Cellvibrio sp. PSBB006: one gene and its partners. The protein of the gene in region 1 interacts with the protein of each later gene in a pairwise test. Links are inferred from orthologs where the notes say so. Each region holds a gene or a part of one and is shown in the gene's direction. Other genes may lie near its edges. The genes, in order: rho, CBR65_RS08955, hfq and nusG.

Region 1 (2,990 bases):
TCGCCATTGCGTTGCTTTATGGCCGCCATTGTTTTTTGCCCCTTGCCTGCCCGCATGGCAATCCTTATCATGCGTCAAACACCTTGTGGTCTGCGCGCCACCACCACCGCCGAACAGGCTTGGAGACTGTTAAATATGAGTAGTGATGCCATCGTTCATGTGACTGACGCCAGTTTTGCTGACGAAGTCCTCAATGCCAAAACCCCTGTGCTGGTAGATTTCTGGGCGGCCTGGTGTGGACCCTGTAAGATGATCGCTCCAATTCTTGACGATTTGGCCGGCCAATACGAAGGCAAGCTCAAGATCGCTAAAGTGGATGTGGATGCCAACAAGGAAACACCCGGAAAATTCAACATTCGCGGTATTCCGACCCTGATCATTTTCAAGGACGGTAATGTTGAAGCGACCAAGGTCGGCGCTTTATCCCGCACTCAGTTAATCGACTTTATCGACAGCGTTGTGTAACACCACCGGGCCGGCAATCACCATTGCCGGCCCGATTTATTCACCCTGTGTTAAATTTGCGCTTTACACTGATGAAAACTTGCCGCTATACTCGGCACATTCAATGTTTGTTCCTCCCTGATTTCAGCTAATCACATCAACAACAGCCAAATCACTGAGCAATATAGAAACGGACAAGCATAAGACTCCTGTGTTATCTGCCCCAGCATAAATCCTGGCCTCAGGGCCCTCCCAGCGCCTGATTATCTGAGCAGTAATTATCGAGTTGAGACCCGTCGTCTGCGGACTATAAGAGCAAGACCGCGCGATAGAACAACACCCCAATACCCTGTAAATCAAATCCTGCTACAACTTCTACTAACCCAACTTACTATTCACAACCAAAGTCCTAGTGTATGAACCTTACTGATCTAAAAACAAAACCTGTCGAAGAACTGATTAACATTGCCACCGAAATGGGCCTCGAAAGTATGGCCCGCTCACGCAAGCAGGATATTATCTTCAATATCCTCAAGCGACATGCCAAAGGCGGGGAGGATATTTACGGCGATGGCGTGTTGGAAATTCTGGTGGATGGTTTTGGTTTTTTACGTTCAGCAGACAGTTCCTACCTCGCAGGCCCCGATGATATTTATGTTTCACCCAGCCAGATTCGCCGCTTCAACCTCCGCACCGGCGATACAATTTCCGGCAAGATTCGTCCCCCGAAAGAAGGTGAACGTTATTTTGCTCTGTTGAAAGTTAACGAAATTAACTTCGACAAACCTGAAAGTTCACGCAACAAAATCCTCTTTGAAAACCTCACACCGCTGTTCCCCAACGAGCGTTTGTTACTTGAAGCCGGCAACGGTTCTACCGAAGACCTCACCGGTCGTATCATCGATTTGATTGCGCCAATTGGTAAAGGCCAACGCGGCTTGATCGTAGCGCCACCCAAAGCCGGTAAAACCATCATGATGCAAAATATTGCGCAGGCGATTACGCGCAATAATCCTGAGTGTCACCTGATTGTTCTGTTGATTGATGAGCGTCCGGAAGAAGTGACCGAGATGCAGCGTTCTGTGCGCGGCGAAGTGGTTGCATCAACCTTCGATGAGCCACCCGCACGTCACGTACAAGTTGCGGACATGGTTATTGAGCGTGCCAAGCGCCTCGTCGAACACAAAAAAGATGTGATCATTCTGCTCGACTCTATTACACGTCTGGCACGTGCATACAACACCGTCATTCCTTCTTCCGGTAAAGTGTTGACCGGTGGTGTGGATGCCCATGCGCTGGAGCGACCCAAGCGTTTCTTCGGTGCCGCGCGCAACATCGAAGAAGGCGGCAGCCTGAGCATCATTGCAACCGCACTGGTTGATACCGGCTCGAAGATGGACGAAGTGATTTACGAAGAATTTAAAGGTACCGGTAACCTGGAGTTGCATCTGGATCGCAAGATTGCCGAAAAACGTATTTACCCGGCCATCAACGTCCGTCGTTCCGGCACCCGTCGCGAAGAGCTGTTGATGAAAGAAGATGAACTGCAACGCGCCTGGATTTTGCGCCGCTTGTTAAACGATATGGAAGATGTGGCAGCAACAGAATTTTTGGTCGATAAGTTGAAAGACTTCAAAACCAATGATGAATTCTTCCTGTCGATGAAACGCAAGTAAGCGCCACGGGTACCTTGAACACATACAGAATGGCCATTCGGGTATCGAAAAATACTGATACATTTCTGTAATACCTTCGCGTCACTCCTGACGCGAAGGCTTTCGATTCCAAGCGCCACTTCCCCTGCACCCCTCTTGCAAACTGGCCATTAGAATCCATGAAATATAAAGATCTCCGTGATTTTATTGCACTGCTGGAACAGCGCGGCGAATTAAAACGCATCACCCATGAAGTCGATCCCTATCTGGAGATGACGGAAATTTGTGATCGCACCCTGCGCGCTGGCGGCCCGGCACTCCTGTTTGAAAATCCCAAAGGTTTTTCCATCCCAGTGCTCGGTAATTTATTTGGCACACCGGAGCGGGTGGCGCTGGGTATGGGAGAAGAATCCGTTGCTGCCTTGCGCGACGTCGGAAAATTATTAGCCTTTTTGAAAGAGCCTGAACCACCGAAGGGTTTTAAAGATGCCTGGGAAAAATTACCCATCTTTAAACAAGTGTTGAATATGGCTCCCAAGGTTGTCAGCAAAGCCTCCTGCCAGGAAATTGTTGTGGAAGGCGATGCGGTCAATCTGGATATGATTCCTATTCAAACCTGTTGGCCCGGCGATGTCGGTCCCCTGGTGACCTGGCCGTTAGTCGTCACACGCGGGCCGCATAAAGAGCGGCAAAATCTCGGCATTTATCGCATGCAAAAGATCGGCAAGAACCGTTTGATCATGCGCTGGTTATCCCATCGTGGCGGCGCGCTGGATTTCCGTGAGTGGCAACAACAGAATCCCGGCAAACCTTTTCCGGTTTCTGTCGCACTGGGCGCAGATCCCGCCACCATCCTCGGCGCGGTGACACCGGTTCCCGATACCTTGTCTG
Region 2 (2,753 bases), 1.3 Mb from region 1 along the record:
ATTTCCACAAAGTCAGAACCGGAAATCGAGAAGAAAGGTACTTTCGCCTCTCCCGCAATAGCCTTTGCCAACAGGGTTTTACCGGTACCCGGTGGGCCGACCATCAGTACGCCGCGCGGAATTTTACCACCCAGACGCTGGAATTTTGACGGGTCACGGAGGTATTCAACCAGTTCCTGCACTTCCTCTTTGGCTTCATCCACACCAGCCACATCGGCAAAGCTGGTCTTGATTTGGTCTTCACCCAGTAAGCGCGCCTTACTCTTACCGAAGCTCATCGGGCCGCCACGGCCACCACCCCCACCTTGCATCTGGCGCATAAAAAACAGAAATACCGCGATGATGATCAGAATAGGGAAGCTGGCGACCAATAATTGGTGCCACAGGCTGGGTTGTTCGATTTCACGGCCTTTAACGGCGACATTATGATTTAACAAGTCGTCTATAAGCTTGGGGTCCTGAATATTAGGACGAATGGTTTTAAAGGGACTGTTGTTGGTGTACAGGCCGTCGATGGTCAGGCCATCAATGGTCACTTCCCGCACGCGATTGTCTTTTACCGCGAGGATGAACTCGGAGTAACTCAAGCTCTCGTTGCTGGAGGTCTTGTTGAAGTTTTCAAACACGCTGAACAGGACCACAGCGATGACCAGCCATAAAATCAGATTTTTTGTCATATCGTTCAAGGACGCTTCCTCAGTCGCACATCAAAAATATTCGCGTTGTTGTACCAGTATAGTGTGGAAGATCAACAGACACACCTAATAGCAAGACGATGATTTGCAAAATTCCGGGCTAATTAACAATAAATTACACAATGTTCCAGCAGGGGGTTTCTCTATTGACGACCGAGAGAGACTTGCCAAAAGCTTTGGCCATCCGCCCGCCAATTGGTTTCACCTATCACCATCAATTGCATTGGTTGGCAGCTGTAATTGTGTCATCCGCTCATAGTGGGGGCCATCCGACGCATTGCAAGCCCAAGGGAAGGAGCCCGGCCCTCATCTAATTAACCCTATCGATAGCTCATGAGCTACAATAACCGGCTTTTTAACCCCCCGGATTTTCTAAGGTAATTGTATGCCCATCAACGCAGATCGCAAAAAGCAATTTCGTACCATTGGCCATCGGCTCAACCCAATTGTGACCGTGGCCGGCAATGGTTTAAGCGAAGGCGTTGTACAGGAGCTGAACCGTGCACTGGATGATCACGAGCTGATTAAAGTTAAACTCGCCATCGCTGATCGAGAAGAGCGCAAGGAAATGGTTGCCCAACTACAGACCTTGCCCCATGTTGAACTGATACAGGAGATAGGCAAAATAGTTTTGCTCTATCGTGCTAATAAGAAGGCCAACCCGAAGCTGTCAAATCTCCATCGCTAATTTACCGATCACCCATATCCCGCTGTCAGTGCGCCCGTGCGCGAATGTTCTCAATATCACGGATCGGGGGCGCGCCAAACATTCTTGAGTATTCGCGGCTGAATTGTGACGGACTTTCATAGCCGACTCGATAGGCCGCATTTGATGCATCTATGGCCTCCGCTAACATCATTCGCCGCGCTTCTAGCAGCCGCAGGCGTTTTTGATACTGCAAAGGACTCATGGCAGTCACCTCCTTAAAATGCGCATGAAATGACGAGGGGCTCATATTGGCGACATCAATCATTTGTGCGATGCCAACAGGCTTGTCGAAATTAAGTTTCAAGAACTCAATGACCTGCGAGATGCGCTGCATATTGCTACCCTGGGCTGCCATCTGGACTATTCGATGCCCATATGGCCCTTTCAATAATCGATAGTAGATTTCACGCTTGATCATGGGTACAAGGAATGGGATATCTTCCGGGGCTTCCAATAATTCAACGAGACGCAAAAGGGAATACTCCAGCGTTACGTCTGCATTACCGACAAACAATCCACGGGCGCTGAGTGCCGGGGGTTCAATATAAGAATTCACTTCCGGAATGAGTTCGCTGATCTCACATAAGTCGAGATCTAACTGAAGACTCAGGTACGGCATCTCTTCACTCGCCAGGACAACCTGCCCGGTTACCGGCAGATCTACAGAAACCACCAGAAACTCCGATGGGCTGTAGCGGTAAACCTCATCGCCCAGCATGACTTCTTTGGCGCCCTGCACAATCAAACAAATAGAAGGTTCATACACCACCGGGATCTTCATGCTCAAGGCGGTAGCCTTGATACATTTCAAACCTGCTATGGCGGTCAGATGAATACCATCACCATCGGAGAATTTATCAATCAGCCGAATCAACTCTGGTTGCCGCCAATTAGTCACCACATTGATTACCTCTATTGCCAGACGATATCGAGATTACAAAAGCCTACAGAGGAAATAAATGACCGGCAAACAGATATGGAGGATTAGGCAATGGTTATGGAGATCCATGCATTAACGAAAGGCCATGCAACCCCTACTCTGACTCCACCAGTTACTACACACCAAGGAGTCAGCTATGAAATACGTTCAAGACAAAGTTATAGTAATCACCGGCGCCAGCAGTGGGATCGGTGAAGCAAGTGCCCGCTTGCTCGCAGAACATGGGGCTAAAGTCGTTCTGGGCGCTCGCCGGACCGAGAGGCTGGAACACATCGCTGCAGAAATCCGTGATCAAGGCGGAGAAGCCGCGTGCATGGCGGTTGACGTGGCAGATCTGGACGCCGTGAAGAGCCTGATCAGTTTTGCGCAGCATACCTTCGGGCGGGTCGACGTTATCTTCAATAATGCC
Region 3 (2,782 bases), 490 kb from region 1 along the record:
CCAGGTCATTTTTTTGATGGGACCGACTGCATCGGGTAAAACTGATCTGGCGATTGCCTTGCGCCAGCATTTACCGGTGGAGTTGATCAGTGTGGACTCCACACTGGTGTATCGGGGCATGGATATCGGCACGGCAAAACCGAGCGCTGCCGAATTGGCTGCGGCGCCGCATCGTCTAATCGATATTCGTGATCCTGCCGAGCCTTATTCCGCCGCCGATTTTTGTGAAGATGCAGAGCGTGAAATCGCGGCCATTGTTGCTGAAGGAAAAATCCCGTTGTTGGTCGGCGGCACGATGCTCTATTTCAGGGCGTTGCTCGACGGTCTGGCAGAAATGCCGCCGGCAGATCCGCAGGTCAGGGCGGCGATTGAACACGAGGCGGCACAGCATGGTTGGCCGTTTATTCACGCGCAACTGGCGCAGGTCGATCCGGAAACGGCAGCAGAGATTCACCCGAATCACTCGCAGCGCTTGAGTCGCGCATTGGAGGTTTACCGCGTCAGTGGTAAGACCATGTCAGCATTGCGTCAAGAGCAACAGCGCCATGCACACACTCCCTTTGCTGAGCGCTATCGCGTCACTCAAATTGCAATTGCTCCCTGTGATCGACAACCACTGCATCAACGGATTGCGACACGGTTCCACAAAATGCTGGAACAAGGGTTGGTTGAGGAGGTCACACGTCTGCATCGACGCGAGGACTTGCACCCTGATTTACCGGCCATACGTGCGGTGGGGTATCGTCAGGTGTGGGAATATCTGGATGGTGACTTAACCAGGGAAGAGATGGTCGAGCGCGGTATCATCGCAACACGCCAGTTAGCCAAACGACAATTTACCTGGTTGCGCGGTTGGCCTGATCTATACTGGTTGTATACCGAGCGTGAAAACGGTATTTCACTCTCACGTGAAGAAATTGTGGGTTACGCCTTGAATTTTATAACTGACGCAGCCATATAATAGCCCCGTGAGAACCCTAGTCAGATTTTCATACTTTGTTCCACCCCCTTCCATGCAGTATCGGAAGACTTAGGTGGGTAATCTTGTTATTTACATAATTGGAGAATAAACATGTCAAAAGGGCATAGTTTACAAGACCCTTACCTGAACGTCCTGAGAAAGGAGCGTGTACCTGTATCCATTTACCTGGTAAATGGCATCAAGTTGCAAGGTCAGGTTGAGTCATTTGATCAGTTTGTAGTGCTGTTGAAAAACACTGTGAGCCAAATGGTTTACAAGCACGCCATCTCCACCGTTGTACCTTCTCGCGCTGTGCGTGTACCTCTGCTGAATGCAGCGGGAGAGCTGGAAGGCGAAGAAGAGCAAGTCGAGCAATAACCCCTCGAGGTAGTTAATTGTTTTTTGATCGCCCTGAGTCAGGTGAACTGGCGGTGCTGGTTCACCTGAACGTGTCTCACGGCCAAGAGCCGGAGGACCCCCGTGAATTTGAAGAGCTTGTGCTCTCCGCTGGCGGTGACCCTGTTGCTTTGATAACAGGTAACAGCCGATCTCCCAATGCCAGGTTTTTTATCGGTACCGGGAAGTTGCAGGAATTGCAGCAGACGGTAACCGAGCACGAAGCCAAACTTGTCATTTTTAACCATACCCTTACCCCCAGTCAGGAGCGCAACCTGGAAAAAGAGTTGCAGTGCCGTGTGCTGGATCGGACGGGGCTCATTCTTGATATCTTTGCCCAGCGCGCTCGCACCTTTGAAGGTAAATTGCAGGTTGAATTGGCGCAATTGCGTCATATGTCTACGCGTCTGGTACGGGGCTGGACGCACCTTGAGCGCCAGAAAGGCGGTATTGGCTTGCGTGGCCCGGGTGAAACCCAGTTGGAAACCGACCGTCGCCTGCTGCGTAACCGCATTACCATGATCGAGCAACGGCTTGAGAAAGTGCGTTCCCAACGCGAGCAGGGGCGGCGCTCCCGGCAGCGGGCTGCTATTCCCACTGTCTCGCTGGTGGGCTACACCAACGCGGGCAAATCCACCTTGTTCAATCAGATGACGGGTGCTGAGGTCTACGTGCAGGACCAACTATTTGCCACCTTGGACCCGACCATGCGTCGACTGGAGCTGGCGGATATCGGCGCTGTGATCTTTGCGGACACCGTGGGTTTTATCAGCCATCTGCCCCACAAGCTGGTCGAGGCCTTCCGGGCAACACTGGAAGAGGCCGCCAACTCCACATTGTTACTTCATGTTGTTGATGCTTTTGCAGAAGAGCGCTTGCGCAATATTGAACAGGTGGATTTGGTATTGGAAGAAATTGGCGCTGCGGACCTGCCACAGCTCCGTGTTTACAACAAAATTGACCTGATGGCGATGGAGCCGCGTATTGATCGCGGTGATGATGGTGCGCCGGTAGCCGTATGGTTGTCCGCTCAAACGGGAGCCGGTTGCGATCTGTTGCTACAGGCCATTGCAGAATTGCTGGGCGAGGAAATGATTTTGGGGCGGTTGCTGCTCAAGGCAGATCAGGGTCGTTTGCGTGCAATGCTTTATCAGCAGCAAGCTGTTGCAGACGAAAATTACCGTGATGATGGCTCGTCAGAGCTGAATTTACGCATCCCCAAAAGTGACTTATTACGTATATTGAGCGCAGAATCTCTGGCGCTGGACAAATTGACCTGGGTGGCCGAAGGTAATCGCCCGTAAATAGCCTGTTGGTTTGCGCTCAGGCTTTGTTAGAATCCCGACACCTGATCAGCTGGCCTGACCCGTATATAAAGCTGGAAGATCGACCGAATTTTGATTAATAAAACTGGAGAGAGTGTAT
Region 4 (2,807 bases), 1.3 Mb from region 1 along the record:
CCAAGACCACCTGTACCGGTGTGGAGATGTTCCGCAAGCTGCTCGACGAAGGTCGCGCTGGTGAGAACGTGGGTGTGTTGTTGCGCGGCACCAAGCGCGACGAAGTGGAGCGTGGCCAGGTGTTGTGTAAGCCGGGTTCAGTAACGCCGCACACCAAGTTCCAGGCGGAAGTGTACGTTCTGTCCAAAGAAGAAGGTGGTCGTCATACCCCGTTCTTCAAAGGCTACCGTCCACAGTTTTACTTCCGTACTACGGACGTAACGGGTGCATGTGAGTTGCCGGAAGGTGTTGAGATGGTTATGCCGGGTGACAACATCCAGATGGCGGTTACCCTGATTCACCCGATTGCGATGGAAGAAGGTCTGCGCTTCGCGATTCGTGAAGGTGGTCGTACTGTCGGTGCTGGTGTGGTAGCCAAAATCGTTCAGTAATTGAGTTGATACGCAAAGGACGCAAGTCCTTTGCGTTTTGTCGTTACAGGCCAGTAGTTCAATTGGTAGAGCACCGGTCTCCAAAACCGGGTGTTGGGGGTTCGAGTCCCTCCTGGCCTGCCATTTATTTCGTCTTCAAGCTCAAGGTTTCAGCAGCGTATGAATATAAAAAGCGAAGAGAAAGAATATCGCCTGGATCCACTTAAATGGCTTGTGGTGATAGCGCTGATTGTCGCTGGCGTTGTTGGAAATTCACATTTTTCCGCAGAGTCTCTGTTGTATCGGGTTCTCGGATTGCTGGTTCTGGCAGTGCTCGCCTGTTTTGTGGCGTATCACACTGCAAAAGGCGCAAGCTTATGGGCGCTGGTACAAGGATCTATGGTTGAGCTGCGTAAGGTTGTTTGGCCAAGTCGGCAGGAAACCAATCAAACCACCTTGATTGTGGTTGCTGTTGTTATTGTGATGTCCATTATTCTTTGGCTGCTGGACACCTTTTTGGGGTGGATAGCGTCTTCAATCATAGGGTAGGTAGTTATGGCAAAGCGTTGGTACGTTGTACACGCCTATTCCGGATATGAGAAAAAGGTCGCTGCTTCATTGCGTGAGCGCGTTCAATTGCATGAGATGCAGGATGTTTTTGGTGAAATCCTGGTGCCCACTGAGGAAGTGGTTGAGATGCGCGGCGGTCAAAAACGCAAGAGTGAGCGCAAATTCTTTCCAGGGTATGTGTTGGTTCAAATGGAGCTCAACGATGACACCTGGCACTTGGTTAAAGACACTCCGCGAGTAATGGGTTTTATTGGTGGGAAGGGCGATCAGCCAGCACCCATTACCGAAAAAGAAGCTGAGGCGATCCTGCGTCGTGTAGATGACTCAATGGAGAAGCCGAAGCCCAAGACTATATTTGAGCCGGGCGAGATGGTGCGTGTTACTGATGGCCCATTCAATGACTTTAATGGCGTAGTTGAAGAAGTTAACTACGACAAAAACCGCCTGCGCGTAGCGGTGCTGATTTTTGGTCGTTCAACACCTGTTGAGCTGGAGTTTGGTCAGGTCGAGAAAACCTGATCCGATTGTTGACGAGTTTTTATGCCCTTCTCTACCTGCTGGTGGGGAAGGGTTTTCGCATCCTTGTTGATTTGTTTTTTTGAGTTGACTGGGAGGGGAGCCTAAGACGGTTTGTTTGCCAAAAGCATGCCTGAGGCGCTAATACCCAATGGGGAGTAAATCAAATGGCAAAGAAAGTAACCGCCTATATCAAGCTGCAAGTTGCAGCGGGCAAAGCAAATCCTAGTCCACCAGTTGGTCCAGCCTTGGGTCAGCACGGTGTAAACATCATGGAGTTCTGTAAGGCATTTAACGCCCAAACCCAAGGTTTGGAAGCAGGCGCTCCGGTGCCGGTTGTTATCAGCGTATACAGTGACCGCAGTTTCACCTTCGTCATGAAGACTCCACCAGCTTCATTCCTGCTGAAAAAAGCGGCGGGAATCACAAGTGGTAGTGGTCGTCCTAACACCAATAAAGTAGGTACCGTCAATCGCTCACAATTGGAAGCGATTGCTACAACGAAGATGCCTGATTTAACCGCTGCTGATATGGATGCAGCTGTACGTACCATTGCGGGCTCTGCTCGTTCAATGGGTCTCGAAGTGGAGGGCGTGTAAGATGGCCAAGATTTCCAAGCGTCAACGTCTGATTAAAGAAAAAGTTGATTCAGCCAAGCAATACACTATTGACGAAGCAGTTGCGCTGCTTAAAGAGCTCTCCACTGTTAAGTTTGCTGAGACTGTAGATGTATCTATCAATCTCGGTATCGATCCTCGCAAATCAGACCAATCAGTTCGTGGCGCGACTACATTGCCACACGGTAATGGCAAAGATGTCCGTGTAGCCGTGTTCACACAAGGTGCCAATGCGGAAGCCGCCAAGGCTGCCGGCGCTGAATTCGTGGGCATGGACGAATTGGCTGCTGAAATTAAAGCAGGCAAGATGGATTTCGATGTTGTCATCGCGAGCCCGGATGCAATGCGTGTTGTTGGTCAATTGGGTCAAGTGCTCGGTCCGCGTGGCTTGATGCCTAACCCGAAGACTGGCACCGTAACACCAGATGTGGTTACTGCTGTTAAAAATGCCAAGGCTGGACAGGTACGTTACCGTGCAGAAAAGGGCGGTATTGTACATGGTGGTATCGGCAAGGTTTCTTTCGAATTGGTTGCGCTCAAGGAAAACCTTGAGGCATTAATTAATGACCTGAAAAAAGCCAAACCTTCAACTGCAAAAGGCGTCTACTTGAAGAAAGTGGCCCTAAGTACGACCATGGGTCCCGGCTTGATTATTGATCAATCCTCTCTGGCAATTTAATTTCCCGGAGAAAAC

What was found.
Region 2: the proteins of rho (region 1) and CBR65_RS08955 interact in binary tests that used the Escherichia coli proteins (3 or more experiments, as listed by UniProt). The link is inferred for Cellvibrio sp. PSBB006 from one-to-one orthologs.
Region 3: the proteins of rho (region 1) and hfq interact in binary tests that used the Escherichia coli proteins (3 or more experiments, as listed by UniProt). The link is inferred for Cellvibrio sp. PSBB006 from one-to-one orthologs.
Region 4: the proteins of rho (region 1) and nusG interact in binary tests that used the Escherichia coli proteins (3 or more experiments, as listed by UniProt). The link is inferred for Cellvibrio sp. PSBB006 from one-to-one orthologs.

The regions. Positions count from the first base shown.
Region 1 is NZ_CP021382.1:3,522,303-3,525,292, reverse strand. Bases 78-2,990 are described here. They hold rho (transcription termination factor Rho), read left to right. Parts: upstream 78-860; coding sequence 861-2,120; downstream 2,121-2,990. Other genes in these bases: ubiD (4-hydroxy-3-polyprenylbenzoate decarboxylase), read left to right, coding at 2,279-2,990; trxA (thioredoxin TrxA), read left to right, coding at 136-465. Outside these bases: CBR65_RS22585 (hypothetical protein), read right to left, coding at 1-71. UniProt on the Escherichia coli protein: Facilitates transcription termination by a mechanism that involves Rho binding to the nascent RNA, activation of Rho's RNA-dependent ATPase activity, and release of the mRNA from the DNA template.
Region 2 is NZ_CP021382.1:2,174,660-2,177,412, forward strand. What follows is about bases 56-2,731. They hold CBR65_RS08955 (YhbY family RNA-binding protein), read left to right. Parts: upstream 56-1,080; coding sequence 1,081-1,383; downstream 1,384-2,731. Other genes in these bases: ftsH (ATP-dependent zinc metalloprotease FtsH), read right to left, coding at 56-677; CBR65_RS08960 (AraC family transcriptional regulator), read right to left, coding at 1,409-2,305; CBR65_RS08965 (SDR family oxidoreductase), read left to right, coding at 2,481-2,731. Outside these bases: more of ftsH, read right to left, coding at 1-55; more of CBR65_RS08965, read left to right, coding at 2,732-2,753.
Region 3 is NZ_CP021382.1:4,016,041-4,018,822, forward strand. The notes cover bases 1-2,705. They hold hfq (RNA chaperone Hfq), read left to right. Parts: upstream 1-1,072; coding sequence 1,073-1,339; downstream 1,340-2,705. Other genes in these bases: miaA (tRNA (adenosine(37)-N6)-dimethylallyltransferase MiaA), read left to right, coding at 1-961; hflX (ribosome rescue GTPase HflX), read left to right, coding at 1,357-2,661. In the rest of the region: FtsH protease activity modulator HflK, read left to right, coding at 2,781-2,782. UniProt on the Escherichia coli protein: RNA chaperone that binds small regulatory RNA (sRNAs) and mRNAs to facilitate mRNA translational regulation in response to envelope stress, environmental stress and changes in metabolite concentrations.
Region 4 is NZ_CP021382.1:2,211,902-2,214,708, reverse strand. The notes cover bases 3-2,732. They hold nusG (transcription termination/antitermination protein NusG), read left to right. Parts: upstream 3-965; coding sequence 966-1,499; downstream 1,500-2,732. Other genes in these bases: rplA (50S ribosomal protein L1), read left to right, coding at 2,097-2,732; rplK (50S ribosomal protein L11), read left to right, coding at 1,664-2,095; secE (preprotein translocase subunit SecE), read left to right, coding at 591-959; tuf (elongation factor Tu), read left to right, coding at 3-431. Outside these bases: more of tuf, read left to right, coding at 1-2; more of rplA, read left to right, coding at 2,733-2,792. UniProt on the Escherichia coli protein: Part of the processive rRNA transcription and antitermination complex (rrnTAC). The complex forms an RNA-chaperone ring around the RNA exit tunnel of RNA polymerase (RNAP).